One region of the Paenibacillus sp. Y916 genome, then DNA from elsewhere that is predicted to be linked to it. Evidence: a T-box and tRNA genes for the amino acid it is inferred to sense, from the RefSeq annotation. Region 1 holds a T-box; the other holds one or more tRNA genes.

Region 1 (9,708 bases):
ACAGCCCAAGTTCACGCATACCCGGAGTATCAATAACCATCGCGCCGGATGCGAGCATGAAAAGCTGGCGATGCGTTGTTGTGTGCCGACCCCGGCTGTCGGCCTCGCGGATAGCCTGAACAGTCATCACTTCCTGATTCATCAAGGCGTTTAGCAGCGAGGATTTCCCCACGCCGGACATGCCGAGGAATACCACGGTTTTTCCTGGTTGCAGATATTCACTCAACCTGTCTAAACCACTCCCGGTGTGACTGGAAACTGCGTGTACCGGCACATTAGGATCGGTTTTCTGAACCTCAGCTAACGGTGCGCTGAAATCCGGGACTAAGTCAGCTTTTGTTAAAATTACGACAGGCTGGCCGCCGCTCTGCCGCGTCTGTGTCAGGTAGCGCATGATGCGGCTGACCTTGAAATCCCAGTTTAGGGACGACACGATAAATACGTAATCAAAATTCGTTGCTACGACTTGCTCCAGTATAGTTTTGACAAACCCTGCTGCGTGTCCTGAATAGTCAGCGCGGGAAAATTTCGAGCGGCGGGGCAGCAATTTGGCAATGCGCGAAGCGCCGTTTTCGTTATATTGTAGAAATACAAAATCACCAACGCACGGAAAATCCTCCCGAGTCCCCGCAGAGTGGTAGAACGCGCCCTTCAATACAGCCGTCACTTCTCCTTGTTCGGTGATGACGGTATATTGCTCTCGCTGAAGTTCCGTAACCCTTCCGGGTATTAAACCTATCGGCGGCGTTTCTGCTTCGATATAACCGTATTGTTTCAAATCAATCATTGAACCGATCCACTCCTAAAATTAAAGTTATTGTTGGGCATAAAAATACCGCGAAACAGCAGCCTCCTAAGAAGCTGCTGTTTCGCGGCGAAAAGCCGAAAGTCAGCTTATAATCAAAGATTGGAATTTACTATGCCCGATATTCGGTTAAGGCAAAACCAACAATACCATAAAAGTAATCATTACAAACATCTCCTTTCGAGGGAAAAAATAGAAATACAAATTCACTTCTATATTGTGACATAAACCTTTGTGAGAAATCTAAGGAAAATTTGATTATAATCAAATCTTATCGGTCAGCTACCTCTCCAACTCAATCCCCCAACTGTCGTATATAACATAAATAAAATGTGTATTTTAGAGTAATATCATCCCCGATATAGAGGGATATTCCTTCACAATAAAGACTGCCGACGAGTGCCGACAGTCAATGTATATTGCTAATCGATTTTAAAAAGACGTATTATTTCACCGTCTATTACGTCTTCACTAACTTTTATAAATCCTAAAGATTCATATAACTTTCCCGCAATTTGATTATCTGGTCGATGTCCAATCATTATTCTTTTGCATTCTGGAATACTCATAAACTCAATCAACATCTCTAATGCTACCTTACCGCAACCTTTACCTTGATGAGTTTCATCAATCATTATAGCAGGAATCCAATAGTTATCATCCTTGTCTGGTTTCGTACAAAATACGATAAATCCGACTAAAACCTCTTCCGAGTAAATAGCACGCAATTCAAACTCATCAACATATTTAGATTCTGCAATCCAATAAACAACTGGTGCAGGAAAGACATTTAGCTGTTCTGGCTTAACTTTAAGCTTGGTACATTCATACCAATTTTCAATAGACACTGGCTTTAATGCAATTACCATACGAAATTCCTCCCAAATTTTACTTCGCAGAGGATTTCATCCCCTACGATTATTTCGTAACCTTCCTTACAACCATTGCAACATGGATATTCTTCATACCACATCACTCCTCTCGAAAATTAATACTCTAATGATAAAAAACTCAATCAACAAATATTCTCTCTCCTATTATTAGGTCTATCTGACGCAAAAAATCTTCTGCAAGTTCTAGCTGTCTAGTTGCAAAATCCAAATCTCCGTGACCTGCAAGGGCGAAGTCTAAGTTACCTAATACAGACATTATTATACGTCCAGTAATAGCAAATCCAAAAGCTTTCAGATCGGTACCATTGTCGATATGGCCTAATATGTATTTAAAGGTTGGCTCCTCAATTCCGCCAAACAATGCAAGATTACCAATAAAAGAAGCCAAGTCCCAGTATGCGGGCATCATTGATACATCCTCAAAGTCAGTCCAAATCCAACCTTCAGGACTTGGTAATAAGTTTCTCGCATGGGCATCTCCATGACACGGTATTAACACACTTGATTCGAGTCGCATATGCTCATCTACCCTTGAAAACACATTTAGCAGTGCTTGTATTCGTTGATCGGAGTATTTCCTCAATCTATCAGCCGATTGACATGTCCGTTCACAAACACCAAGCACAGGAAGCTCGTCATTGAAGTCTTTCATTGCGATTGAAAGTCCATTTAGAAGTTCGACGACTTCACTAGGTGAAGGAGGTTGCAACTGTGTGGGTGGAACATACTCCCCTAACGTCATCCATGTACCCGTAACATCATACGGTCCTGCATCAGTAAGGTCGGTAGGTAACAATACAGGGATACCCTTTGATTGAAGGTGACGCGACACCTGTAACTCTCTATCAAGTAAATTGTATGCGTACTCTGCATCTTCTTTTCTTCTCTACAGTTAATAACACTTGTGATATAAGTCTGCCTTTCTCCGGCACTACAACAGCTCCTTAAATTAGGTGTAAAAGTATCTTAACACCATGGATGTTTTCCTCACAGGTACAAAACAATTATAATTGACTATTCTGTCTGTTAGTTTAGTGGATTAACGTATCATTCTTTAATATAATCTAACCTCTTAGGGCAAGGTAATGAGAATACTGTCGATAATGCTGGCAGCCTGATGTCCGTGGACTCGGCACTATCATGTCACATGAGTTTAACGATATAATTATCAATGGATCTAAATTTTATATAATGAGGCGGGTCATCACAATGGAGACAGGTAATAATGTAACTTTTGAAGCAGAAACCACCAATCCCATTGAAATGCAAAAAGCAGGCTTTCAGGCGATTCTAGAAAACTTTAAAAAATATAGTGAAATTTCTAAAGAAGATTAGGTTGAAATGAATCGGACATGCAGGTTTATTCATAATTATTTGAAAACACTAATTTAAACCTTCCTTTTGGAAGGTTTTTTTCTACCAAAAATAGACGTGTTGTCTGTAACGGTAAGTTTTACGAAATAAGCCCCATTCCCTCATCAAGTCCCAACATTATGTTCATACATTGAATTGCTGCTCCCGATGAACCCTTCCCGAGGTTGTCTAGTCTGCATGCGACAACCACTTGATCGTCATTCCCTAGAACAAAAATCTCAGAATAATTGGTTCCGTTGCATACTGTCGGATCAAGAGCAAATTCGGAAATTCTCTTAGTATCATCAAGTGGGATGACTCTTACGAACGTTTCTCCATGATAATAATCTGTGAGGATAGCATGAATTTCCTGAAGGCTAGGTTGATTAATAAGTAGACGAGTAACCAAAGGAACTGTCACAACCATGCCATTGTAAAAATCGCAAACAGTCGGAAGGAACACAGGCTGAAACTCAAGATCCGTAAATTTCATCATTTCAGGTAAATGCTTATGATCCATGTTTAAACTATAGTGCTGTGGGTTCCTTATGATGTCGTTTACATCACTAAAACTGCCTGTTTCATGCTGTGCAATTAATGCCTTTCCCCCACCACTATAACCCGTTAATGAGTGGCAACAAACCGGATAATCACGTGGAAGGATTCCCCTTTGGACAAGTGGGTTAATTCCAAGCACAAATGCAGTAGCATGGCAACCTGGGACTGACACACGAGCAGCGTTAGCTATCTCGCCCCTTTGTAAAGCCGATAGTTCTGGCAACCCATAGGTCCACGCATCATTGGTACGAAAAGCCGTACTGCTATCAATAACCCGGGTATTAGGATTTATGATGAGTGTTATGGCCTCTAGAGCACTCTGGTCTGGTAGACACAAGAATACAATATCTGCTTCATTCATTAACTTTATTCGGATCTCCGGATCCTTCTTATACTCCTCAGAAATCGATAGAAGTTCCACATCGATTCGTTGGTTAAGTCTTTCATGTATTTTTAATCCCGTCGTCCCGTACTGGCCATCTACAAATACTTTCATAGCATATACCTCCGTACACATAATGTATAATTATACATTATTACGTTTTTATATGCAATTGGTTATTTCCTATGGCCACCCCAAGGATGGCCAGTCTTCCTCGAGTGGGCTACAATTTTTGTTTTTCCAACAAACTTGTTTCTTCTTCAATTCGACTAAGATCAATACGCTCGAACAATAACTTTAGGTTTTGGATTTTTCGGTTATCTGGAACTGAAATCCACATCCAAACAGGTTGTTCCAGTGTTAGAAACTTTCTTATTTCTTCACAAGAGAACGGAATAAACGGGTCAAGTAAATTGGACAGATTCGCTATAATTTGCACACATGTATTTAGTGTATATCCACACTCTTCTCGGTTTTCCTTCATCTGTACCCACGGCTTTTGTTCATCAAAGTATTTATTTGCTCGGCGAACATAAGTAAAAATCAGCTCAATGGCTTCCTTTAGATGACCTTTTTCAATCAAGGCTCCAGACTCAACATATAAATCCTCAATTGTTCTCTTCCATTCTTCACTAAAATTACCTTCTGGAACGCATCCTTCAAAAGACTTGTCGATAAAAGCCAACGTACGATTAACAAAATTTCCAAATGCGCCAAGCAATTCCCCATTGTGGCTATGGATGAACTCCCTCCATGAGAAATCAGTATCCCGGTTCTCAGGACCGTTTGCTATTAAAAAATAACGAATGGAATCTGGTTGATAGCGACTCATAATGTCCGGTACCCATACAGCCCAATGATTACTTGTCGAAAACTTCTTCCCCTCTAAGGTCATATATTCACATGATATTATTCGATCAGGTAAATGGAGATCCCTTACACCTAAGAGTAGTGCTGGCCAAATTACTGTATGGAAAGGGATATTATCTTTACCATGTACATAATAAGCAGTTATTTCCTCCTGTCCCTCCAGCCAAAAGGATTCCCAGCGACCACCTGTCTCTGCAGCCCACTGCTTGCTTGCTGATAAGTAGCCACTGACAGCTTCGATCCAAACGTAGATTTTTTTATCTTCGAACCCTTCAACTGGAACATCTACACCCCAAGTTAAGTCTCTAGTTACTGCACGATCTTGAAGTCCTTCTTTTAAGTATCGTCCAGTTAACTGCACAGCATTTCCCTTCCATCCTTGAGCTTTTGTTGCATACTCGGTTAATTCAGTTTGGAATCGTGAGAGCGCAAGGTAATAATGCTCTGTTGGACGCTCAATCGGGGGATTCCCACAAATCTTGCAAGTCTTGTCAGATAGGTCTGCAGGATCTAACAATGTTGAACAATAGTCACATTGATCACCTCGGGCGCGGTTCCCACAAACAGGACAAATACCCTCAACGTATCGGTCCGGTAAAAATCGTTGATCTGTTTCACAATAGGTCTGCTGTATTTCTTTCTTGTACAAATATCCATTTTCCAATAAACTCAAAAACAATTCTTTAACGACATGATGATGAAATTCTTGGTCAGTACGTGTATACAAATCATAAGTAAACCCTAGTTGCTTAAAGCACTCGGCAAATTCCTGATGAAATCGATCTGCAATATCCCCTGGAGTAACCCCCTCTTGAATAGCCTGAACGGCGACAGGTGTACCGTGGCAATCACTTCCTGATACATACAATACATGGTCTCCCTTTGAACGAAAATAACGAGCTAGCACATCTCCTGGTAATAAACTTGCTAAACGTCCCAAATGCAATGAACCATTCGCATAAGGCCAAGCTCCGCCAATAAAAATATTTGCCATGAAAACTCCTCCTTTTTTGACAAACAAAAAAGCCCTCATCCCGAAGGGACGAGAGCTGTGCTCACGTGTTACCACCCAATTTTATTAATGCCTTACGGCATTAACCTTTTCAGGTACGACGCATTTGCGTTTATACCCTAGCACAGTAACGGGTGCGGGTTCCGACGCAACCTACAACCATATGAGGGTTCGATGCGCAGCTCAGAGACCATATTCCCAAGATTATTCTTTACCCCTTTTCAGCAACCGGGGCTCTCTGTATAAAGACATCACCATGGTACTCTTTCTCGTCTTAGCTTTTATTCTGAATATTCAAGTTATTGGAGATTATACTGGGAATAATTTCCTAAGTCAAGACTATTTAATGAAGAAGAAATCATTACCCAGAATCGCCTGATTAATCTCCTTGAAGATCCCTCTAAGCGATCAAGGGCGAATACTCGCAGTCGAAATGTGTTGTTAGCCGAAGTCATTGACTTGCCTGAGCTACCTTCAACCAGTACACAACCTGTCAGTCCATTTCTAGAGGACCCTATTTAACCATTCTTTTACGGTCTCTGTAAACAGTGTATCCTGTTCAATTTGCAGATTATGACCAGCTCTATCAAATAAAACAAAGGATGACCTAGGATACATTTCAATAATATTCCATAATGCTTGGTACCCAACAATTGAATCTTGCCTTCCAGTCAACATAAGTGTAGGTTTCATGTACGGCTTTTCAAGGGCATCCACGTTAAAACTAAAAGCAACATGCTGCCCTAGATAGTTTTCCAAGAATGATTGGTCGGCAATTTTTAGACCTGGAAGGATTTCTTCATTAAACCTCTCCCATACCCGTTTGTTTTGTACTGCATTTATCCCCTCACTTACGAAATAATTTCTATCCTCTAGAGTTAGACTGTTCAAAAGAATTTCATCTTTATCAAACACCTGAAAATATGCTCCATTATCTTTTTGTGTTTCTTGTTCTGCGAGAGGACAGATTAACAGAAGTCCATCCACAATCGAAGGACGTTTATTAATTATTCCTCTAGCTAAGTAGCCCCCATAGGATTCTCCTGCTATAACAAATTTCTGATTCGGTATGATAGCATCAATAAAGCCAAGAACCAAATCAAGCATTTGATCAGAACCAGTAATCCATTGTTCTCCTTTGGTCTTCCCCATTCCAGGTAAATCAAAATAAATACGTTTCCACGGTGTATTCATCATTTGGAAGACCGGTTCCATGCACCCTTTCATCAGTCTGTGATCCGGGCCCCATCCATGAATCATTACAATCGGCATACCTTCACCATAAACTTCATAATAAATGTTTACATCCCTAACTGTACACTGCATATCTCTATATCTCCTTTGTGTGTTTTCATAATATCCCCCCATTAACTTGGATTTCAATCGGCTGTATAGAGAGCCTACTGTTTTCAAGTTCAAGAATATGTCCCACCATATTCGCTTCTAGATACGCTTCGTTCCCAACACCTTCTATAAATGCACCGTTAACATCCAGTGTGGTAGTTCTAACTGTAAGTTTTTGCTTCCCTAATTTAGTTACTTTAAATTTATCCTCAACCTTGAACGTTTGACCTGGTTTTAATACAGTTCCATAACCCAAGTCAACATAAGCTCGGCTTTCATTACTACCTGTAAAGGAAAAACGAATGATGGGTCCTCCATGAGAAAATGTAACTGTTTCATCACCAATATACTTTAAAATTCCTTTTACTTTTAGTATCCCGCCATTTCTGATCACAGTAGGTGTTGTCACTTCAAGAACAAAATCTGAAGCTTCGACACTTCTAGTTACTACATTTTCTACTTCCGCACCTTCTAGTTGTATTTCTAAATTCTTTGTTATTTGATCTTGTCGGTATCTTACAGTAATCAATTTACTTTCCATGTCGAAAAAATCTTTGGGTAATATCTTAGTTTGTTTTTCTATACCATTTTTCTTTAATAGCATTGATTCAACTGCTACACATACACCCGTACTCGATGCCAATTTACCATTAGAAATAAGAAGCCCACAATCAAAAATCAGATCTAAAGACTTGCCTGTTTTATTAGTAAATACAATATTGGTCTTATAATTTGTTGTATCTGCATCAATTTCTGCAAGTATACTCACTTTTAATGCTTCATCTTCAATGGAGCCTTTTAGTTCGCTCGGAACTTCCTCGACTATTACCTCTTCCGAATGTCCCTTTTCCATGGGAGGCGGGGCGATGAAATCTTCTTTAGTATTCAATTCTAATCCATTGTTGTTATCCTGAAGCGAAGTACAACCTGTTAGGGAAATAATGACTATGATTACTCCCAATAAAAACAGTCTTCTCATTTAAATCACCTCAAAGTTCAGACGAAGAAAATAAGGAAAATGTTTCAAAAAATTTATACATCTATCTCACAAAAGTTATATAATCAATGTTCACTGGTTCAAAACCATTTGCTCGAATTCGTGAGTTAATCTGCCCTCGATGATACTGACCATGAAGTGCTACATGTGTTAGAATATCTCGGGTGGAAGCCTTAAACTCTTGACCTTTACTGTTTGTGTATGATATTAAGTTATCTAGGTCAGCTTTTTTCACTTCAGCGAGAAGTGTTTTGAAGTTATCTTCATTTTGTTGGATAAGCTTTGCACAGACTTCTAGATCACCATCCGACCAGATGGGCATTTGTGAACTGTCCTTTCCATTAATTCTAGTAATCCATATTTGTTCTGCATATAAAATATGGGAAAATAAACGTACCTGTTGGTCCTCAACTTCATTATTTTGCAAGGTTTCTAGTATGCGTTGATTAGCCCAATTTAGATGTTCATACATCTTTTGGATTGTTTTCAATGGTTCCGCCTCCTACATGATCTATCACTTGTTTTGTATCCATTCTATAAAAAGGAGTTCTTCCCCTTCTTTTACTCAAATATCATTTTCCGTTGGTTTAAGCATTTCTAGCGCATCTCCCTGTTTACCGCGATCATCTGCAACACCTTTCGGTCGTCACCCTTCAGTTTGACCTTACCGGCAAGTAGTTGTGAGGAACCGTCCCCATCTAGAAATATGGCCTCATCCAAATTTCCTACGGCAACATTTCTCTTAATAGCAGTACGAAATTGCTCCGCTGTACATTTGGTAGAAGTGACGACTAGGTAGATTTCTCCAAAGACATCGTAGGCCATTGCACTGCGAAGCCGCTCATCGTCGGGAAACGGTAGCCCTTCTTCTTTGACCGCTGCGTTATACCACCCGCTTTCGTCCTTTAAATTCATACTGACTCCGCCCTGTGCCCAGAACTTTGTCGCATCTGTCATCTGTAGATCGTCGACGCTTGCTGCTAGTTGTACGTCGATCATCCCTGTGATCCGATCATATACGATGGTTCCTCGGGCGTATTTGACGTTAAACCAGCCTGACCCGTATTTGTTAGGGCTTCCGTTTGCGGGCATGCCATCCATAACCGCGATGCTCAACAACTGATTTTCCCAAAAGAATCCACCATTGATTCCGTTTGTTCCCGATTGCACTACGTTATCTTTTATGCTATAAAGCGAAATACTACTCGGTTCCGTACGCAACATATGTAGAACAACCCCGTTGTCAGCGGTTATTTGGGAGTACTTAACGCCTTCTGGAATGCCATCTTTACTTAAGAGCCATCCAGATAGGCCCCCTAAAATTAGAATGAAAGCACATAAGTAAATTGGAAAGGAACGTCCTAAAACAGCTAACCTTTCATTCCCTTTTCCTTTCAAATCCGTTCGTCCCCTCATAATTGTTAAGCACTTTTATATTTACGCTAATATTGGGTAATTGTTCCGTTAGTTAAACTTTTAAAGCAAATCATTCCG
Region 2 (9,708 bases), on a different contig from region 1:
ACGATGTCTTCTTCTGTGCATGACTTCCCCAAAGAATGAATACCAAAGGATGATCTCGTTCGTTTAATTTCTGTATGATCGTATCCGTAAAATTCTCCCAGCCGATCCCTTGATGAGAAGCAGGTTGTCCCTCCTGTACGGTGAGTACGGTATTCAGCATAAGAACCCCTTCCTTCGCCCAACGTTCAAGCGATCCGTGATTTGGGGTATCCACCGATAGATCGGCTTCTAGTTCTTTGTAAATATTTCTTAGTGAAGGTGGAATTCGTACTCCAGGCATGACAGAGAAACTTAGTCCGTGAGCTTGTCCAACACCATGATAAGGGTCCTGGCCTAAAATAACCGCTTTGGTTGTAGTATATGATGTAAGCTTAAGCGCTTCATATAAATACTCCTTAGGAGGAAGTATCGTTTGATGAGCGTATTCATCCGTTATCTTTTGCTGCAACTCTATAAAATAAGGCTTAAGCATTTCAGCTTGTAATTGATCATCCCAATCATTACCGAACATCCTGATCTCCTCTTTCACTTCATAATTATTACAAAAAATAAGCCGACTCCATAAACGCGGAGCCGACTCATTTCCATCTAAATCTTCAATCATGATGCCGAGAACCGGGATCGAACCGGTACAGTAGTCACCTACCGCAGGATTTTAAGTCCTGTGCGTCTGCCAATTCCGCCACCCCGGCATAATAGGTATGAATTCGCTGATTTATATAACGGTACTGCTTAAATTCAACTTTCTTATTATATGATATATTCCAAACAATTTCAACCTATTTCACAAATAACTTTTTCACAGAGAAAATTAATCATTTGCACATCATAGATAACACATTCGTTTTGGGCAAGCCGATGCTCATCACATCTTTACCCTCCCCATCATAGATTATAGGTAATTACCTATATAGAGGAGCAAATATGATGATGCAACATATGTATGAAGTCCCCCAATATGATGTAAGACAGCCAGATCAGACTACACACAAAGAGATGGTTCTAGATCATGTCACTGTCGATGTAACCGGAGATCATGTCCCCGATCAAATATGGCTCACAGGGGTTAAGCAAGATGCTACAAGTCCATTTATAACCGACATTTCTATTATCATTCAGGATGGTGCCTCCGCAAGACGTTATCGGATCAAGCCCAATCAGAATTCAGGATATAATCCACGTCTCTTTGTGGGAGACTTCACTGGGGATGGAATTGCAGATCTATTACTAACAATCGATAGTGGCGGATCAGGGGCGATAACGTATGACTATTTGTACACCCTAACTCAGGGCAAGACACAACTTATATTCAGCTCCGAAGCGTACAACGACTATTGGAAATACAAAGTAACCTATTTAGATGGTTATCGACTGCAATTGACTAATAGCAATACAGAACTAGTATATACGATAGACATCACATCTCGAGGCAAAGCCTATTTAGATGAAATCTATCATCCGAACGGAACGTTGAAGGCCCCTATTGAGGGGTGGGTAGACCCTCTCAGCGGTTTATATCCAGTTGATTTCGATCGAGATGGGGTCTATGAGTTACTGGCTTTCCAAGGCGTAAGCGGACTGTACCATGCTGATCGATTTGGGTATGTGGAGAATAATTTGAAGTGGCAGAACAACGGGTGGATGTTACAGAATCAGTGGTTTGCGATCTATGGAGCACCTAAATGATTTGATACACAGCAAAAAGAGGGACTATATAAATAATGGCAAGTGTCAGAGCAACCAATGCATACATCACCCAGCTCTGTCCTTTGAATTGCGTCAGTTGGGTTATAAAAATAAGAATAGCTAATGCATTTACGAATCCATTTATGACCGAATGGGGTACAAAGCTGACCAAATGTCCAACTTTCAATTTTCCCATAACATATTGAATGACACCTGTAAGTATCGTTGCTGCAAATAGATACTCAAACCCGTGCTCTTTAACCAGAGTCACCATAAGTAATGCCATAGCTCCCGTAGCTGCCGAGATCATCGCAGGTCTTCCACCTACAAAGGAGATGACAATAGCCATACAGAACGAAGCATACAGACCTACCATCGGGCTCACACCTGCAATAATAGAGAATGCGATTGCTTCTTGAATCAGCGCTAAAGCAACCGTAATACCGGACAATACGTCTTTTCGAGTATTACCAAACCAAGTAGAGTTGTTCAATTGTATAGATGCCAATGTCTAGCTTCCCCTATTTCAATGTTCATTAATAGCTAAAAAGACAAACAAAAAAATCCTTACAAAGCAAGGATTTCTGATAAAATGGGCCTTGAGGGACTCGAACCCCCGACCAATCGGTTATGAGCCGACCGCTCTAACCAACTGAGCTAAAGGCCCTAAATAATATGTAATCCACTATGAATAATGGCAATTTAATTGGTTGCGGGGGCAGGATTTGAACCTGCGACCTTCGGGTTATGAGCCCGACGAGCTACCGTGCTGCTCCACCCCGCGTCATTGAATTATTCAAATAGCGACAAGAATTAATATACAACATTAACACCCTATACGTCAAGCCTTTTTTATTCAAGGAATAAATCGAACGCCAAAACGCCCTCTACGAGAACGAAATATTTCCACAGAATAAGGATCATCATACCCGTAAATCCAGCCATCCTGCTCTAATCTTTTGGCAAGACAACTCGCTTGAAATTTACTTGTATAAAGTTTACCGAAATATACCCATTGCATACCTCTTCCCTCCTTCTCATCATGAGTAAAATAAGATGTCGATGGTATTGTTACCTAGTTACTCTCTATACATACAACTCGATTCGCAATATTCAAAATAGCCTTACTGAACTGCAGAACGTACAGTTAGTTGCAAATTTGTCCTCTAAATCCACCACTTTTCCGCGATTACCCCAACTTTAACGGCCATTTAAACACTTATTTCTTGCAAGCCAGCCTATTCTGCTAATTTAGGTGTTGTTTATGCACTTACTCACCGGCAGTGGATTTCTAACGGAAGTCACAGACCTTATTCCACGAAAAAACACCACAATGAAATTTTAACGGAAATACAGGCCTCTATATGCATATTAACAGCTCAAATCCGAAGGAAAAGACCAAATAAGATCTCTCATTTCCGTTAGAATTCCAAGAGTGACGATTCAGGCAAAATAGAGTCTGTTATTTCCGTTAGAAAATGTACTTGGTTACTCTACTCTTCATGATGCCACTACATACGATGTCTCCATTGGGTTGTTAATAGGTCTACCTTCGGCTACCTGCACGCAGCCAACATCCAGCGGTAGTCATCCACGTTAGTTGCAAATTTGTTCTCTAAATCCACCACTATTCCACTTTCCCCCACTTTAGATGCCTAAAAGACATTTAATTTCTCGAAAAGCCCAATTTTCCGCAATTCTCGCAGAATACACCTAAAGATCTTCCAAAAAATTATACTTTCTATCACGTCAAAAAAACCGGCCGCACCATCCCCATTGGAGGATGGCACAGCCGGTTCCACAAAAATGATATAAATGAATATTCCTTATACTCCAAAGGATGAGGGATCTGCTCTCCAAGCCTTCAATGCCGCTACATCTCCTGCTTCTATCTTCCCTTGCTCAAGAGCGACATCCATTAATGCTCCGTAGTTAGACAAGCTCTGAAGTGGAATACCTGCCTCTGCAAATGCGTCAACAGCTTTGTCAAGCTGATAGCTGAATATTGCAAGAACTGCCAATGGCTGTGCTCCTGCTTCCTTAACAGCTAAGGCGGCCTTCAATGAACTTCCCCCAGTAGAGATCAAATCCTCGATGACAACCACTTTCTGGTTCGGCTTGATTAATCCTTCGATCTGATTCTCCTTGCCATGACCTTTAGCCTTATCTCGAATATAGGCCATCGGAAGATTTAACTTCTGTGCTACCCAAGCGGCATGTGGGATACCAGCTGTAGCTGTCCCTGCAATAACTTCCGCATCGGGGTACTGCTCACGAATGACCGCTGCGAACGATTCCGCAATATATTCACGAATCTCAGGATATGACATCGTTAAGCGATTATCACAATAGATCGGTGATTTAATGCCTGATGTCCATGTGAAAGGTTGTTTCGGGCTTAAAGCTACTGCTTCAATCTTTAGTAAATACCCTGCGATCATTCCAGGAATTTCAATCAATTTACTCACGACTTCATCATCTCCTCAATAATTAGTTCTGCTGCTACGCGGGGATTGTTAGCGGCCGTGATAGGTCGACCAACAACAATATAGTGGCTCCCCTGCCGTATCGCTTCCCCAGGTGTTAACACTCTGGATTGATCTCCTATGTCACTTCCTGCTGGACGGATACCTGGCGTTACTGTGATAAAGTCTCTACCACATGCTTCACCAATCGAAGGTACCTCCTGAGCAGAGGCCACGACACCACTTAGTCCGGCTGAAGCGGCAAGTTTGGCGTATCTTACAACAGCGTCTTGTATGTTGCCTTCCACACCAATCTGTTCATTTAACACCAATTGACTAGTACTTGTTAAATGTGTGACAGCAATGATCAATGGCTTCGATAAAGAAGCATCACTTGCTAATGCATTCGTCATGCCTTCATAAGCTGCTTGCATCATCTGAGTACCACCCGCTGCGTGAACATTGAACATATCCACACCAAGCCGTGTAATGCTCTCAGCACCACCCTTAACGGTGTTAGGGATGTCATGCATTTTCAAATCCAAGAAAACAGAGTAACCTTTAGCCTTCAATTCGCGCACAAAGTTCGGGCCTGCAGCATAGAAAAGCTGCATCCCGACCTTCATATAACAAGGTATTCCTTGTAATTGATCCACTAAGGCGGATGCCTGTGTGGCATCTGGATAATCCAGTGCCACGATCAGACGTCCTGCCATATTTCTATATTCTGTATTCATAACCCTCTGCCTCCTATTGCCCAATAAATGATGGCATAGCTTGAGATGAGAAATTAATGGTGTCTAACATGATGAGCAATGCTCTTACTGTATCGAGTGACGTCATACATACGACACCATTCTCTACAGCTTCACGACGAATTCTGAATCCATCACGCTGCGGCAATTTACCTTTAGTGAGTGTATTAAATACATATTGAGCTTCACCTGTGCGGATCAGATCAAGGATATTCGGCGTTCCTTCACTCAATTTATGAACGGTAGTCACATCGAGTCCCGCGTTATTTAGAGCTTCTGCTGTGCCGCCTGTTGCATATATTTTATAACCCAATCTCTTAAATCCAGTCATAAGCTCTACCGCTTCATCTTTATCTTTATCAGCTACAGTTACAATGATAGAGCCTGTAGATGGTATTTTCATACCTGCTCCAATCAAGCCTTTGTATAATGCCTTAGCATATTGAAGATCGCGACCCATCACTTCACCTGTTGATTTCATCTCAGGTCCAAGCGTAGTGTCTACTCTACGGAGTTTGGCAAAAGAGAACACAGGTACTTTCACTGATATATATTTGCTCTCAGGCCATAGTCCCTCTTGATAACCTAAGTCTTTCAACTTCGTACCTAGAATCGCCTGCATAGCAAGGTTCGCCATCGGAATCGTCGTAACTTTACTTAAGAATGGAACAGTACGGGATGAACGTGGGTTCACTTCGATAACGTATACTTCATCTTGGTAGATGACGAACTGAATGTTTACCAGACCGATCGTCTTTAGTTCCTTCGCTACTTTGATCGTAATATTCACAATTTTCTCTTGAAGATGAGCTTCCAGATGCTGCGGTGGATAGACAGCAATCGAATCTCCTGAGTGAACACCAGCGCGCTCAATATGCTCCATAATTCCTGGAATGACTACCGTTTCACCATCACAGATGGCATCCACTTCTACTTCCTTACCGAGCATATAGCTATCGATCAGTACAGGATGCTCTGGATTGATCTTCACGGCATGCTCCATGTAACTCAGCAATTCCTCATCAGAGTAGACAATCTCCATTGCCCGCCCACCTAAGACATAAGAAGGACGAACTAGCACAGGGTAACCAATTTTCTCAGCTGTTGCAACTGCTTCATCTACAGAAATAACCGTTTTTCCATTCGGTTGAGCCACATTCAAACGAGTTAGCAAAGCTTCAAATTTCTTGCGATCTTCGGCTTCATCAATGCTTTCTAAGCTCGTACCCAATATTTTCACACCTGCTGCACTCAATGGTGCTGCTAAGTTAATAGCCGTCTGACCACCGAATTGAACAATAACTCCGATTGGCTTCTCTTGCTCAATCACGTTCATAACATCTTCGAAGAATAACGGTTCAAAATACAGTCGATCCGATGTATTGAAATCCGTAGATACCGTCTCAGGATTGTTATTAATGATGACAGCCTCATAGCCTGCCTTCTGAATCGCCCACACAGCATGAACTGTCGAGTAGTCGAACTCAATCCCTTGTCCGATTCGAATTGGACCTGAACCTAGAACGAGGATCTTCTCCTTCGATGACTGAATAACTTCATTCTCAGTCTCATAAGTAGAGTAATAGTATGGTGTAGAAGCCTCAAATTCCGCTGCGCATGTATCTACCATTTTGAACACTGGACGAAGATTATGACTCAATCTGAATTCACGAACTTCTGCTTCAGACGTATTACTCTTCGTTGATACGTTCAGCTTACGAATTTCAGCAATGGATTTATCCGTAAATCCAAGTCTTTTAGCTTGATACAACGTATCATAAGAAAGTATTTCTTCTGCTTGGATACGTGCCTCAAACTTGATAATCCCCTCAAGCTTGTCAAGGAACCACCAGTCCACTTGCGTTAGGTCTTGGATTTGTTGCAATGTATAACCGCGACGGAAAGCTTCAGCGATTAGGAAGATACGCTCGTCATCCGGTTTCTCAAGACGTTCGTTAAGAACCTCTTCACTTAATAGTTCTGCCCCTTCGAGATTAAAGCGATGAACACCAATCTCTAGCGAACGAATAGCTTTATGAATAGACTCTTCAAAGGTACGACCAATAGCCATAATTTCGCCAGTCGCCTTCATTTGAGTTCCAAGCTTACGGTTAGCATTAACGAATTTATCAAAAGGCCAGCGTGGAATCTTACTTACGATGTAATCCAATGTTGGTTCAAAACAAGCATACGTTTGTCCTGTTACAGGGTTAATAATTTCATCTAGGGTGTAACCCATAGCAATTTTGGCTGCCATTTTGGCAATAGGATAACCTGTCGCTTTAGACGCAAGTGCTGATGAACGACTCACCCGCGGGTTTACTTCAATAACATAATATTGAAAACTTTGTGGGTCTAGTGCAAATTGCACATTACAACCACCTTCAATATTTAGTGCACGGATAATTTTTACAGAAGCCGTTCTAAGCATTTGATACTCACGGTCTGATAATGTTTGGCTTGGAGCGACTACGATGCTGTCACCTGTATGTACGCCAACAGGATCGAAGTTCTCCATGTTACACACAACAATACAGTTATCGTTCGCATCACGCATAACCTCATACTCAATTTCCTTCATTCCTGCAATACTCTTCTCAACTAGACATTGTCCAATCGGGCTATAACGAATTCCGGAAACAACCGTCTCACGAAGTTCTTCTTCTGTTGCGCAAATCCCTCCACCCGTTCCACCAAGAGTATAAGCTGGACGAACGATCAACGGATATCCAATCTCATTTGCGAAATCAAGAGCTCCTTCTAGCGTAGTAACAATCGCACTTTCAGGCACAGGCTGTTCAAGCTCACGCATTAATTCTCTGAACAAATCGCGATCTTCCGCTTTTTCAATGGAACTAAGTTGTGTCCCAAGTAGCTTCACATTCTCTTGCTCAAGAACACCCGCACGTGCAAGTTCTACTGCCATGTTCAGACCTGTCTGACCACCCAATGTTGGTAGCAAACCATCTGGACGTTCCTGGCGAATAATTTGTGTAACGAACTCCAACGTAATCGGTTCAATATATACTTTATCCGCCATATTCGTGTCTGTCATAATGGTTGCCGGATTGCTGTTAATGAGTATGACCTCAATACCTTCTTCTTTCAAAGCCTGACATGCTTGCGTACCAGCATAGTCAAATTCAGCTGCTTGACCGATAACGATCGGACCTGATCCGATAACGAGTATTTTCTTTAGTTCATTATTTTTAGGCATCTTATTGAGCTCCTCTCGCACTTGCGGATATTTCAGCTTGACGTGATCTAACGGGATGGTTAACTTTATGATCCGCGATCATTTGTAGAAATTCATCGAATAAGTAGTTACTTTCTTGTGGACCAGGTGCCGCCTCCGGATGATATTGAACAGAAAATGCCGGATGTACACGATGCTTCAGACCTTCAACTGTTTTATCATTATTGTTAATATGGGTAACTTCTAATTCCGTACCTTGAATGGAACTTTCCGTTACAGCATATCCATGATTCTGTGATGTGATATAACAACGATTCGTCGCTAGATCCTTCACAGGATGGTTACCTCCACGATGTCCAAACTTTAATTTCTCCGTATCCGCGCCACTAGCTAAAGCGAATAATTGATGCCCAAGACAAATTCCGAAGATCGGATATTCACCAATCAACTCTGACACTGTGCGAATAGCTTCTGGAACATCCTTCGGATCCCCAGGGCCATTAGATAACAGAATTCCATCAGGACGCATATGACGAATTTGCTCTGCAGTGGTGTCATGAGGAACAATAACAACATCACAATTACGTTCATTAAGCTCGCGCAATATTCCATTTTTCGATCCAAAGTCTACAAGTACGATCCGTTCCTTCGATCCTGGGTTCGTATAAATATTATTCGTTGAGGTACGTGCCACCTGATCTCTCAGAATTTCACTACCCGTTAAACGCTCTTGCAACTCTTCTACTGATGCTGCTGATGTCGTTAGAATCCCTTTCATCGTACCATGGCTACGAATCATTCGAGTCAACATACGTGTGTCAATCTCACTAATCCCTACAATGCCATGTTCCTTCAGAAGCTCATCAAGACTATACTCCGCACGCCAGTTACTTGGAACTGGTTCATGACGGCGAACAACAAATCCGTGAATAAACGGTACATAGGACTCGAAATCATCGCGTGTAATCCCGTAGTTACCCATTAATGGTTGAGTCATCGTTACAATCTGACCACAATAGGACGGATCAGACAATACCTCTTGATATCCTGTAATTCCTGTGTTAAATACAACTTCACCTGTTGATTCACCCTCCGCACCAAATGCCAATCCCGTAAACAATGTCCCGTTCTCTAATAATAATCTTGCCTGCATTTCCTTCCACTCCCTCTGTCATTTACTCTTGTACTCTATATTTAGCCTGCTCTTATCCATTCATGTTGTGTACCAGTTACTTTCGTAAACCTTATTCCGACCAGACTAATCTTCCATCAACCCAAGTTTTAACTGGCCAACCTTTTAGCTTCCAGCCTGTGAATGGCGTATTCCGACCTTTAGATAGAAATTGTTCCGGATCAACACTCTTCTCAGATTCTAGGTCAATCATCGTTAGATCAGCTGGTCTTCCAGCTTCAAGTTGTCCCGAATTCAGACCGAACACTTTAGCTGGGTCAGCAGTCATCCGTTGTACAAGGAAGGACAAATCCCAAAGTCCTGTCTCTACAAATTTAGTGTACAGAAGTGGGAATGCTGTCTCGAACCCGACGATACCAAACGGAGCAAGCTCCATCCCTTTCGCTTTCTCGTCAGCACTATGTGGGGCATGAT

The links. A T-box is a leader RNA that pairs with one kind of tRNA and senses whether it is charged. The one in region 1 lies ahead of metG (methionine--tRNA ligase), so its partner is inferred to be a tRNA-Met.
Region 2: it has a tRNA-Met gene. The T-box ahead of metG (methionine--tRNA ligase) is inferred to sense a tRNA for this amino acid. The anticodon was not compared.

Annotation. Positions count from the first base shown of each region.
Region 1 is NZ_JBXCJA010000013.1:57,602-67,309, forward strand. Features, by position in the region: gene rsgA (ribosome small subunit-dependent GTPase A) at 1-787, opposite strand, end outside; gene AC1TO9_RS20745 (GNAT family N-acetyltransferase) at 1,228-1,674, opposite strand; partial or broken gene AC1TO9_RS20750 (phosphotransferase) at 1,817-2,569, opposite strand; gene AC1TO9_RS20755 (hypothetical protein) at 2,908-3,033, shown strand; gene argC (N-acetyl-gamma-glutamyl-phosphate reductase) at 3,152-4,105, opposite strand; gene metG (methionine--tRNA ligase) at 4,215-5,855, opposite strand; T-box leader at 5,897-6,158, opposite strand; gene AC1TO9_RS20770 (alpha/beta fold hydrolase) at 6,378-7,199, opposite strand; gene AC1TO9_RS20775 (hypothetical protein) at 7,225-8,196, opposite strand; gene AC1TO9_RS20780 (DinB family protein) at 8,258-8,704, opposite strand; gene AC1TO9_RS20785 (hypothetical protein) at 8,812-9,612, opposite strand; gene AC1TO9_RS20790 (hypothetical protein) at 9,701-9,708, opposite strand, start outside.
Region 2 is NZ_JBXCJA010000001.1:336,158-345,865, reverse strand. Features, by position in the region: gene AC1TO9_RS01550 (uracil-DNA glycosylase) at 1-511, opposite strand, end outside; tRNA gene AC1TO9_RS01545 (tRNA-Leu) at 607-692, opposite strand; gene AC1TO9_RS01540 (VCBS repeat-containing protein) at 925-1,686, shown strand; partial or broken gene AC1TO9_RS01535 (SulP family inorganic anion transporter) at 1,703-2,194, opposite strand; tRNA gene AC1TO9_RS01530 (tRNA-Ile) at 2,280-2,353, opposite strand; tRNA gene AC1TO9_RS01525 (tRNA-Met) at 2,394-2,470, opposite strand; gene AC1TO9_RS01520 (hypothetical protein) at 2,543-2,707, opposite strand; gene pyrE (orotate phosphoribosyltransferase) at 3,513-4,127, opposite strand; gene pyrF (orotidine-5'-phosphate decarboxylase) at 4,151-4,888, opposite strand; gene carB (carbamoyl-phosphate synthase large subunit) at 4,902-8,123, opposite strand; gene carA (glutamine-hydrolyzing carbamoyl-phosphate synthase small subunit) at 8,125-9,255, opposite strand; gene AC1TO9_RS01495 (dihydroorotase) at 9,347-9,708, opposite strand, start outside.